DNA from 2 places in the Blastococcus deserti genome. Region 1 is predicted to be linked to the other one. Evidence: riboswitches for the same ligand, from Rfam matches in the RefSeq annotation. Region 1 holds a riboswitch; the other holds the start of a gene.

Evidence for each region. A riboswitch is a leader RNA that binds a small molecule or an ion and turns the genes downstream of it on or off. The one in region 1 is predicted to bind S-adenosylmethionine.
Region 2: it holds a riboswitch for S-adenosylmethionine, as region 1 does, so the genes downstream of both, ACFSHS_RS14815 (bifunctional o-acetylhomoserine/o-acetylserine sulfhydrylase) here and thrC (threonine synthase) in region 1, are expected to answer to the same signal.

Annotation. Positions count from the first base shown of each region.
Region 1 covers NZ_JBHUHP010000009.1:228,068-233,274, forward strand. Annotated here, with positions in the region: gene ACFSHS_RS09105 (alpha/beta fold hydrolase) at 1-1,528, shown strand, start outside; gene ACFSHS_RS09110 (ABC transporter permease) at 1,612-2,478, shown strand; gene ACFSHS_RS09115 (HAD family phosphatase) at 2,590-3,423, opposite strand; SAM riboswitch class I at 3,484-3,600, shown strand; gene thrC (threonine synthase) at 3,613-4,929, shown strand; gene ACFSHS_RS09125 (cold-shock protein) at 5,142-5,207, shown strand, end outside.
Region 2 covers NZ_JBHUHP010000015.1:19,694-24,900, forward strand. Annotated here, with positions in the region: gene ACFSHS_RS14805 (cysteine desulfurase-like protein) at 1-27, opposite strand, end outside; gene metX (homoserine O-acetyltransferase MetX) at 51-1,124, opposite strand; gene ACFSHS_RS14815 (bifunctional o-acetylhomoserine/o-acetylserine sulfhydrylase) at 1,143-2,435, opposite strand; SAM riboswitch class IV at 2,479-2,596, opposite strand; gene ACFSHS_RS14820 (hypothetical protein) at 2,825-3,700, shown strand; gene ACFSHS_RS14825 (hypothetical protein) at 3,815-4,540, opposite strand; gene ACFSHS_RS14830 (hypothetical protein) at 4,763-5,207, opposite strand, start outside.

The DNA.
Region 1 (5,207 bases):
CACCCCTGCCGGTGGCACGCCGGGCGCGCTGACCACGGTGCCCGGCCTGGGCGCCCTGACGTCGGCGCTCGGCGGATCGACGCTCGAGATCCCCGGTCAGTTCGCCGCGTTCGAGAGCGAGCCGCTCGACGCCGCGGTCGAGGTGGTCGGCGCGCCCACGGTGGAGCTGGCCGTCGCGGCCCCCGCGGGGACGGCGACGCTGTTCGCCAAGCTCTACGACGTCGCGCCCGGCGGCGGGACGACGCTGCCGTCCAGCCTGGTGGCGCCGCTGGCGCTGACCGGGCTCTCGGCCGACCCGGCCCGGCCGACCACGGTGCGGGTCACGCTGCCGGGGATCGTGCACCGCTTCGAGGCGGGCCACACGATGCGCGTCGTCGTCTCGTCCACCGACCAGGCGTTCGCCCTGCCGGCCGAGTCGACGGTCTACTCAGTCGCGCTCGGGGACGGCACCGACCTCCAGGTGCCACAGGTGGACGGCACGCCCCAGGCGGACACCGGGACGTCGCGGTGGTGGGTCTTGCTCGCCGTCCTCGCCGGGCTGGGCCTGCTGGGCTGGGTGGCCGCCCTGCTGTGGGGCCGGCACCGCCGGCGTCAGGTCTCGGCGGTCGAGCCCGACGGCGAGGACGTGCCGCTGCGCTTCGAGGGCGTGACCAAGGCCTACAAGGACGGTTTCGTCGCCGTCCGGGACCTGTCGTTCGAGGTGCGCCGCGGGCAGGTGCTCGGCCTGCTCGGCCCCAACGGCGCCGGCAAGACGACGTCCCTGCGCATGCTCATGGGTCTGATCCGCCCCACCGAGGGGCGGATCAGCATCTTCGGCCACGCGGCGGGCCCCGGCGCCCCGGTGTTGTCCCGGCTGGGCTCGTTCGTCGAGGGCACCGGGCTGCAGCCGCACCTGTCGGGCCGGGACAACCTGCGGCTGTACTGGGCGGCGACCGGCCGGCCGGCCGAGGACGCGCACATGGCGGAGGCGATCGAGGTCGCCGGCCTCGGGACCGCCATCGACCGACCGGTGCGCCGCTACAGCCAGGGCATGCGGCAGCGGGTGGCGATCGCCCAGGCGATGCTCGGCCTGCCCGACCTGCTGGTGCTCGACGAGCCGACCAACGGGCTGGACCCGCCGCAGATCCACGCGATGCGGGAGGTCCTGCGGTCCTACGCCGCCACCGGCCGAACGGTCATCGTCTCCAGCCACCTGCTGAGCGAGATCGAGCAGACCTGCAGCCACGTGGTGGTGATGGCCAAGGGCCAGAAGATCGCGCAGGGCACCGTCGAGGAGATCGTCGGCGCCGGTGGTGCGGTGTCGATCGGGCTGGTGGACGACGCCGAGGCCGACCGGGCGATCGAGGTCCTGGAGGGGCTGCCCGGGGTGAGCGTCGAGCGCACCGACGAGGGCCTGGTCGCCGAGCTCGACGGCACCAGCCGTGCCCGGGCCCTGCAGGCGCTCGTCGAGGCGGGCATCGAGGTCGACCAGTTCACGCCGCGCCGCCGGCTCGAGGACGCCTTCCTGGCGCTGGTGGGGGAGTCATGACGGTCATCCGCGAGAACGACGGCCGAGGGAGCATCGCAGGGAGCGCCGGCGACCGAGGGGCGGATCGAGGCCGGAGTCGAGTCATGGCACAGCACGTGCAGCCCACCGGGGCGGTCGCCGGTTACCGGCCCGAGCGCACGCTGCGGCTGTCGGTGGAGCTCCGCCGGCAGTTCAAGCGGCGGCGCACCATCGGGGTCTTCGCGCTGATGATGGCGCTCCCGCTGGTCCTGATCGCCGCGCTCCAGCTCGGCGGCAGCGAGGAGGCGGCGGAGAACGCGCGGGTCAACCTGGTCGACGTCGCAACCTCCAGCGGGCTCAACTTCACGCTGTTCGTGCTGTTCGCGACGACCGGCTTCTTCCTCGTCGTCGTCTTCGCGCTGTGCTTCGGGGACTCCGTGGCCAGCGAGGCCCAGTGGGGCTCACTGCGCTACACGCTGGCCACCCCGGTCCCGCGGATGCGGCTGCTCCGGCAGAAGTGGCTGGCCGCGCTCGTGCAGTCGGTCGGCGCGATGCTGACGCTGGCGACGGTGGCCATCGTGGCCGGCGGCATCGCCTTCGGGTTCGAGGACATCCAGACCCCGGTCGGCGTCACGCTGGACCAGGGGGACGGCATGGTGCGGCTGGCCGGGATGCTCGGCTACCTGGCCGTCCACCTGCTCGTCGTCGGCACGCTGGCCTTCTGGTTCTCGACGATCACCGACGCGCCGCTGGCCGCCGTCGGTGGCGCGGTCTTCACGATGTTCGTGTTCGCGATCCTCGACCAGGTCGAGCAGCTGGGGTCGATCCGCGACTGGTTCCCGACGGCCGAGGAGTACGCCTGGACCGACCTGCTCCAGACGCCGGTCGACTCCGGCGACATGTTCCGCGGGGTCATCCAGTCGCTGGTGTACGCGGCGGTCTTCACCGCACTGGCCTTCCGCCACTTCGCCCGCCGTGACGTCACCAGCTGAAAGCGGACCCCGTCCTCCCCACCCTCCACGCGCACTCCTGCGCCGTTCCACCCACTGCTGCGGCGGTGCAGCACCGCGGGAGAGGGTGGGCCGCCGCAAGAGCCGGGACGACTACAGACTGGCGCGGACGGCCTGGGCCCAGCCCTCGCCCATCGGGGCCGCGGTCACCGACACGTTGGGGACGGCGCCGAGGAGCTCGGCCATGCCGTCCACGGCCGCGCCGTTCGCGGTGATCCACAGCCGCTCGACGGCCGGGGCCATGTCGAGATCGCTGACGCTGTCGCCGATGGCGACGGCGTCGCCCGGGTCGATGCCCCGGCGCCGGAGGTCCCAGGCGATCGACAGGCCCTTGGAGATGCCCCGTGGCATCAGGTGGTAGATCCGCGGGGGGCCGTCGGCCGGGTCGAGGGTCGTGCCGGTCGACGCGCGCAGCGGAGCGGGGAAGGCGCCGTTGTCCTTGAGCGTCAGCCAGCCCGCGCCCCGCTCGGCCAGCCAGGCGTCGACGGCGAGCGGGTCCACCCGGCCCCGGAGCAGCGCGTCGGTGGTGTGCGTGGCGTGCCAGGGCGCGTGCCACTCCAGCCGGCCCGGGTGCTCGGCGATCAGCCGCTCGACCACGCCGAGCTCCGCCATGACGTCCATGGGCGGTCGGTCGCCGTACTCGGCGGGGAGGTCACCGGTGAGCCGGTGGGTGCTGCGACCGCCGTCCCAGGCGATCGTGGCGCCCAGTTCGGCGATGGCGCCGTCCGCGGCGAAGATCCTCGCCGCCTCGACGACCTGCTCGAACGTCCGTCCGCTGACCAGCACCAACGGGATGCCCGCGCGGTGCAGGGCCAGCAGGGCGGCGGCCGGGTCCGCCGTGAGCTCACGGCCGGCGGTGTGCCAGAACGAGCCGCGCGGGCCCACCATCGTGCCGTCCAGGTCGGTGTAGACGATGCGGGCGGTCACACCTCACATCCTGACCGTCCGCGGAAGGGCGGCAGGGACTGGGTACAGTGCGAGGCGTTCCACTCATCCAGAGGGGCAGAGGGACACGGCCCGATGAAGCCCCGGCAACCGCCGCACAGCGGAAGGTGCCAATTCCGTCCCGCACGGCTCGACGGCCCGGTGCGGGGAAGATGAGGAGGTAGTCGTCGCATGACCATGACCGCTCCCGGTTCGATCCAGGCGGACTCGTCCGGTGGTCTCCCCACCCACCCGGGCCCCGTTCCCCCCTGTCCCGCCCGCGGCCTGGTGTGCCGCAACTGCGGAGCCACCTTCGGCCTCATCGCCGAGCACGCCTGCGCCGAGTGCTTCGGCCCGCTGGAGGTCGACTACGACTACGACCTGCTGAAGGCGGTCACCCGCGAGCAGATCGAGGCCGGTCCGCAGAACATCTGGCGCTACGTGGCACTGCTGCCCGTCGGCCAGGACCCGGCCGACCGGGTGTCCCTCGACCCGGGTCTGACGCCGCTGGTGCGCGCCGACCGGCTGGCCGAGGAGCTGGGCATCACCGGCGGGCTGTGGGTGAAGGACGACTCGGCCAACCCGACGCACTCCTTCAAGGACCGCGTGGTCAGCCTGGCCGCCACCGCGGCCAAGCGACTGGGGTACCGCAAGATCGCGGCCGCCTCGACCGGCAACCTCGCCAACTCGGTGGCTGCGCACGCCGCCCGCGTGGGCATCCCGTCGTTCGTGTTCATCCCCAGCGACCTCGAGCCGGGCAAGGTCGTGCAGTCGGCGGTCTACGGCCAGACGCTCGTCGCCGTCGACGGCTCCTACGACGACGTCAACCGGCTGACCAGCGAGCTGGCCGAGACCGACGAGTTCGAGGACACCGCCTTCGTCAACCAGAACGTGCGGCCCTACTACGCCGAGGGCTCGAAGACGATGGGGTACGAGATCGCCGAGCAGCTCGGCTGGCGCATCCCGGCCCAGGTGGTCATCCCCATGGCGTCCGGCTCGCTGCTCACCAAGGTGGACAAGGCGTTCCGTGAGCTCACCGCGGCGGGGATCGTCGAGGCCACCGAGTGGACCATCTTCGGCGCGCAGTCGGCCGGGTGCGACCCGATCGCGACGGCGTTCGAGCAGGGCTGGGACGTCGTCAGGCCGGTCAAGCCCTCCGGGATCGCCAAGTCGCTCAACATCGGCAACCCCGCCGACGGCCCGTACGCCCTGGACGCCATCCGCCGCACCGGCGGCTCGGTCGGCCGGGTGGGCGACGACGAGATCGTGCAGGGCATCCGCGACCTCGCCCGCACCACCGGCGTCTTCGCCGAGACCGCGGGCGGCGTGACGGTCGCGGTGCTGCGCCAGCTGGTCGCCGACGGCCGCCTGGACCCGGCCAAGGAAACCGTCGTCCTCAACACCGGCGAGGGCCTCAAGACGCTGGACCCGCTGGAGCCGGTGGTCGGCCCCACCCACCGGGTGGAGCCGTCCCTGAGGTCCGTCCGGGCGGCCGGCCTCATCGGCTGAGGCCAGGCTGGGCTCAGCCGTCCCGGACCAGTGGCGACGATCGTTGCCCGAACCGGGTGTTTCTCCTGCGTGGATGCACTACAACCTCGGCTTTCCTCATGTACCGTCTCGCGCGGTTCGAGTTCCACGTTCGTGTTCGACGGGCGGAAGAGCTAGACCCGGTTCCCCCGATTCAGAGGGCGCCGTCCGCACGCACGAACGTGGGAGCACACGTGGCACAGGGCACCGTGAAGTGGTTCAACGCCGAGAAGGGCTTCGGCTTCATCGCCGTCGACGGC
Region 2 (5,207 bases), on a different contig from region 1:
TCGCACCGCGGCCACGTCGTAGGTCATGCGCCCGACGCTACCGATCGGGATCAGGGGAGCAGGTCGCGGAGCAGCGCGCCGACGGCGGCGGTCTCGATCAGGAAGCCGTCGTGGCCGTAGGGGGAGGCGATCACGTGCAGCGGGACGCCGAGACCGTCGGCCACCTCCTGCTGCAGCCCGATCGGGTAGAGCCGGTCGCTGTCGACCCCGGCGACCACCGACCGAGCCGTCACCCGGCCCAGCGCCGCCGCCACCCCGCCGCGGTCCCGGCCGACGTCCCAGGTGTTCATCACCTGGGTCAGCACCACGTAGCTGCCGGCGTCGAACCGGGCCGCCAGCTTGGCGGCGTGGTGGTCGAGGTACGAGGCGACGGCGAACCCCCCGTCCTCCTGCACGCGGGTGCCGAACCGCTCGCCCAGCTCGACGGCGCTCCGGTAGGTCAGGTGCGCGATCCGGCGGGCGATGCCGAGCCCGTCCACCGGCGGATCGGCCCGGTCGTAGTCGCCGCCCGCCCAGCGCGGATCGGCGCGGACCGCGGCCTGCTGGGTGGTCTGGGTGCCGATCTGGTCGGCGGTGGCGACCGCCCCCGACGCGAGGAAGAAGAGCGTCGCCACCCGGTCGGGCAGGGCGACGGCCCACTCCACCGCGCGCATGCCCCCCATCGAGCCGCCCACGACGCAAGCCCAGCGGTCGATGCCGAGCGCGTCGGCGAGCGCCGCCTCGACCCGCACCTGGTCACCGACGGTCACCTCGGGGAACCGGGAGCCCCAGTGCCCGCCGTCCGGACCGGGCGAGGAGGGCCCCGTCGTCCCCTGGCAGCCGCCGAGGACGTTGGCGCACACGACGAAGAACCGGTCGGTGTCCAGCGGCGCGCCGGAGCCGACCAGGCCGTTCCACCACCCGGGCGTGGGATGGCCCGGCCCGGCAGGCCCGACGACGTGGCTGTCGCCGGTCAGGGCGTGCTCGACGAGCACGGCGTTGCCGCCGTCGGCCGCGAGCGTCCCCCACGTCTCGTAGGCCACGCGCACCGACGGCAGGACGCCGCCCCGCTCGGGGTGGAAGGGCCCGGGCAGGTCGAGGAAGAGCCGGTCACCGACCGGATCCCCCTCGACCCACCCGCCCACGTCAGGCGTTCCCTGCGACTAGGCGGACTTGGCGGCCCGGAAGCCGGCCTCGAGGTCGGCGAGGATGTCCTCGATGCCCTCCAGGCCGACGGCCAGGCGCACCAGGCCGGGCGTGACGCCGGTGGTCAGCTGCTCCTCGGCGGTGAGCTGCGAGTGCGTCGTCGAGGCGGGGTGGATGACCAGGCTGCGGACGTCGCCGATGTTGGCCACGTGGCTGTGCAGCTCCAGGGCCTCGACGAACCTCTGCCCGGCCTCCCGACCGCCGTGCAACTCGAAGGTCAGCACCGCGCCCGCACCCTTGGGGGCGTACTTCTGCTGCGCCGCGTGCCAGGGCGAGGACTCCAGGACGGGGTAGTTGACCCGGTCCACCTCGTCGTGCGCCTCGAGGAACTCGGCCACCCGGAGGGCGTTGGCCACGTGACGCTCCATGCGCAGCGACAGGGTCTCGATGCCCTGGACGACGAGGAACGCGTTGAACGGCGAGATCGCCGGGCCCAGGTCGCGCAGCAGCTGGACGCGGGCCTTCAGCGCGTAGGCCGGTGCGCCGAGGTCGGCGTAGACGACGCCGTGGTAGGTCGGGTCGGGGGTGGTGAAGCCGGGGAACTTCCCGCCGGTCCAGTCGAACCGGCCGCCGTCGACGATGATCCCGGCGATCGCCGTGCCGTGCCCGCCCAGGTACTTGGTGGCGGAGTGGACGACGACGTCGGCGCCGAACTCGAACGGCCGGATGAGGAACGGCGTGGCGATCGTGTTGTCGACGATCAGCGGGACGCCGTTGCGGTGGGCGACCGCGGCAACGGCCTCGATGTCGAGGATGTCGCCCTTGGGGTTGCCGATGGTCTCCCCGAAGAAGGCCTTGGTGTTGTCCTGCACCAGCGCCTGCCACGCCTCCGGGTCGTCCGGGTCCTCGACGAAGGAGACGCTCACCCCCAGCTTGGGCAGCGAGTGGTGCAGCAGGTTGTAGGTGCCGCCGTAGAGCGAGGCGGAGGCGACCACGTGGTCACCCGTCTCGGCGACGTTCAGGATCGCCAGCGTCGTCGCCGACTGCCCGCTCGCGACGGCGAGCGCGGCGACCCCGCCCTCCAGCGAGGCCACGCGCTGCTCCAGCGCGTCCTGCGTCGGGTTCATGATCCGCGTGTAGATGTTGCCCATCTCGGCCAGCGCGAACAGGTCGGCGGCGTGCTGGCTGTCGCGGAACTGGTACGCGGTGGTGGCGTAGATGGGCAGGGCCCGGGCGCCGGTGGTCGGGTCGGGGCTGGTGCCGGCGTGGATCTGCCGGGTCTCGAAGCTCCAGCTCTGGGGGTCGCTCATGCGCCGTCTCCTCTCGCTCGCGGAGAGCCCGCGGCGCACGGGAGCTCCGTCCTTGCCCTCGCGGCGGATGCCACGAGAACCGGCTCTTCCCCTGGAGCACCTCAGACGGAGAAGAGGTTGCCGGGCAGCCAGCCAGGTGCTTGTCGCTGCCTCTCGTGAGCCAGGGCCGATCTTAGGCAGACCCGTCGTCCCACGTGGAACACGGGCCCCCGGGGGCCGTCGCCGAGTCGATCATCGTCACCGTGCACGCGACGCAGCCGGACACGCCGGAGCGGCGGTCGCGCGGGCGATGATCAACGCAGCGGAGGTGTGGGTCCACAGGGGCGGGGGTCCTCCACAGATGTTCGTTCGCCACGGGTGCCGGTCGTCGGAGCGCCCAGCCTGCCCGCGTGGACGGCATACCTCTCGGCGATTCGTACACCTGGACGGCGGCACGCGCGCTCGGCGTCACGCGCGGTCAGATCCGTGCGGACGGTGTCCCGGTGGCCCGCGGGTTGTACGTGTCCCGATCCCGGGACCTGGACCTGCGGATGCGTTGTCGGGCGTGGGCGGGAGTCCTGCCCGACGACGCCGCCTTCGGCCTGCACACGGCGACCGCCCTGCTCGGGGCCGGTCCGGCGTCGCAGGACGTGCACGTGGTCCTCACGCCCCGGCAGGTCCTGCCGCAGCGGGGCGGGATCCGGGTCCATGCCCGCGCACTGGCCGAGGACGACGTGATCGACGTGGACGGGCTGCGCGTCACATCCGGAGCGCAGACCTACCTCGACATGGCGCAGCACGTGCCTCCGGCCGACCTCCTGGCGCTCGGGGACGCCCTCGTGCGGTCCGGCCACCTGGACGCCGCACGCCTGCAGCGCCGACTGTCGCGTGCGCAGCGGGTGCGTGGCGTGGTGCCGGCCCGCCGGTGGGCGACCCACCTCACGGGCAGCGCCGGCTCGCCGCCCGAGAGCAGGCTCAGGTACTGGCTCCTCACCAGTGACCTCCCCGATCCCGAGGTGCAGGTGCCGATCCCCGATGGCTGGGGGCAGGTGGTGGCGCACGCCGATCTCGGCTACTCGCGGTGGAAGATCGCCCTGGAGTACGAAGGGCGCCAGCACGCCGAGCGGGAGCAGTTCGGCCGGGACATCGACCGGTACTCGTTGATGGCGGCCGACGGGTGGCTCACGCTCCGCTTCGCCGGGCGGCACCTCGGCGGGCCGACCGCCGTCGTCGAACGCACCCGCCGCGCGCTCTCGAGCCGAGGATGGCGACCCCAACCGCGTTGATCCGACCCCAGCCGCGTTGATCATCGTCACCGGGCACGCGGCACGCGAGGACACGCCGCGTGGGCGGTCCCGCAGACGATGATCAACCGCAGGCGGCGCACCGGCCCCGCGGCGTCAGGACGGCAGGATCTCGAACCAGACCGCCCGGGCGCGGGCGCAGACCTCCCCGCCAGGACCCACGATCGCCGACGCCGTGAACGCGCGGCGGCCCCCGCGGCCGACCGACCAGGCCAGGAGCACGTGCTCGGCGCCGACCGCCACCGGCCGCTCCTGCCGGACGGTCAGCGTGCCGAGCAGCCACGGGCTGGTGAGGGCGGGTGCGGCCGGCTGCAGCGACGGGCAGTCCAGCGCCGCCCACACCGTCTCCGGTGCGGCCTCGCCGGTGGACGACGGGAGCTGCGCCGTCGGCCGGAAGGTCCCCGCCCAGAGCTCCGGCCGGTCGGGCAGCGGACCCACGAACACCGCGACCGCGTCGCCGGGAACCCGGTCGGGCCCGCAGCCGAAGCAGCGCGGATAGGGGTGCCCGACGCGCGGCGGCAGGGCGGCCTGGGCCGCGGCCGCCTCGGCGGGCGACGGCGGCGCGGGCACGTCGAGGTCCAGGTCGGCCGGAACCGCGGTGGCCAGCAGCTCCTCGCCGTCCACCAGCTCGGCGCCGTTCCGGAGATCCCGGCCGCCGTCTCCGGGCCGGACCTCGAGCGGCCGCTCCAGCGGGACGGGACGGCGCAGTCGCACGCTGACCGTGGGCCCGCCGACCAGTGCGGCCAGCCGGCCGCCCAGGTATCCGCCGTTGGCGGTCCCCGGCGGGCCGCAGAAGCGCTCGGCGACGGTGAGGGTCGGCACCCGGTCGATCGTAGGGAGGGTGGCCCGGCAGGCCGGCACCCGTGCGAGCCATCCCGAGCTGCTGGGGCTCATCCGGGGCTCATCGCCGCGGGGCGGCTCGACCCGCGCCGGCTGGTCACGCGAGACCTGCCGCTCCACGGGGCGCCCACCGCCCTGGCGGAGGTGGGCCTGCGCCCCGGCATCGCCGTCACCACGTCGCTCTGACGCCACGCTGCCGACGGCTCAGCCGGAGGGGCTCACCACGGTCGGGGAGGGAGGCCGGCTCGGGAGGGAGGAGGAGGTCGGGACCGAGGTGTCGGCGGTCTCCTCCGGCGGGGTGGTCGTTCCCGTGGGCTCGCCGGTGGTGGTGGTGGTGCGGGTGCTGGTGGTGGGCGTGCTCGTCGTCCGGGGCGCCGTCGTCGTCGTGGGTGACGGTTCCGCGGTCGTCTCGGGAGCCGGGGGCGTCGTGGTGGGCACCGTCTGCACGGTGCCCGTGCCGGTGCCGGTGCCGGCGGTGGTGCTCGAGGACGTGTTCGGCACCTCGGGGCGGATGTTCAGGTACAGCGCCCCGATCGCCAGGAAGAGGACGCCCAGCACCACCGTCGACGTGCGGGCCCGGCCCAGGTGCGCCGGGATCCGCGAGCGCCAGCCGTCGCGGGCCGGTGCCGTGGTCACCGAGGGGGTGACG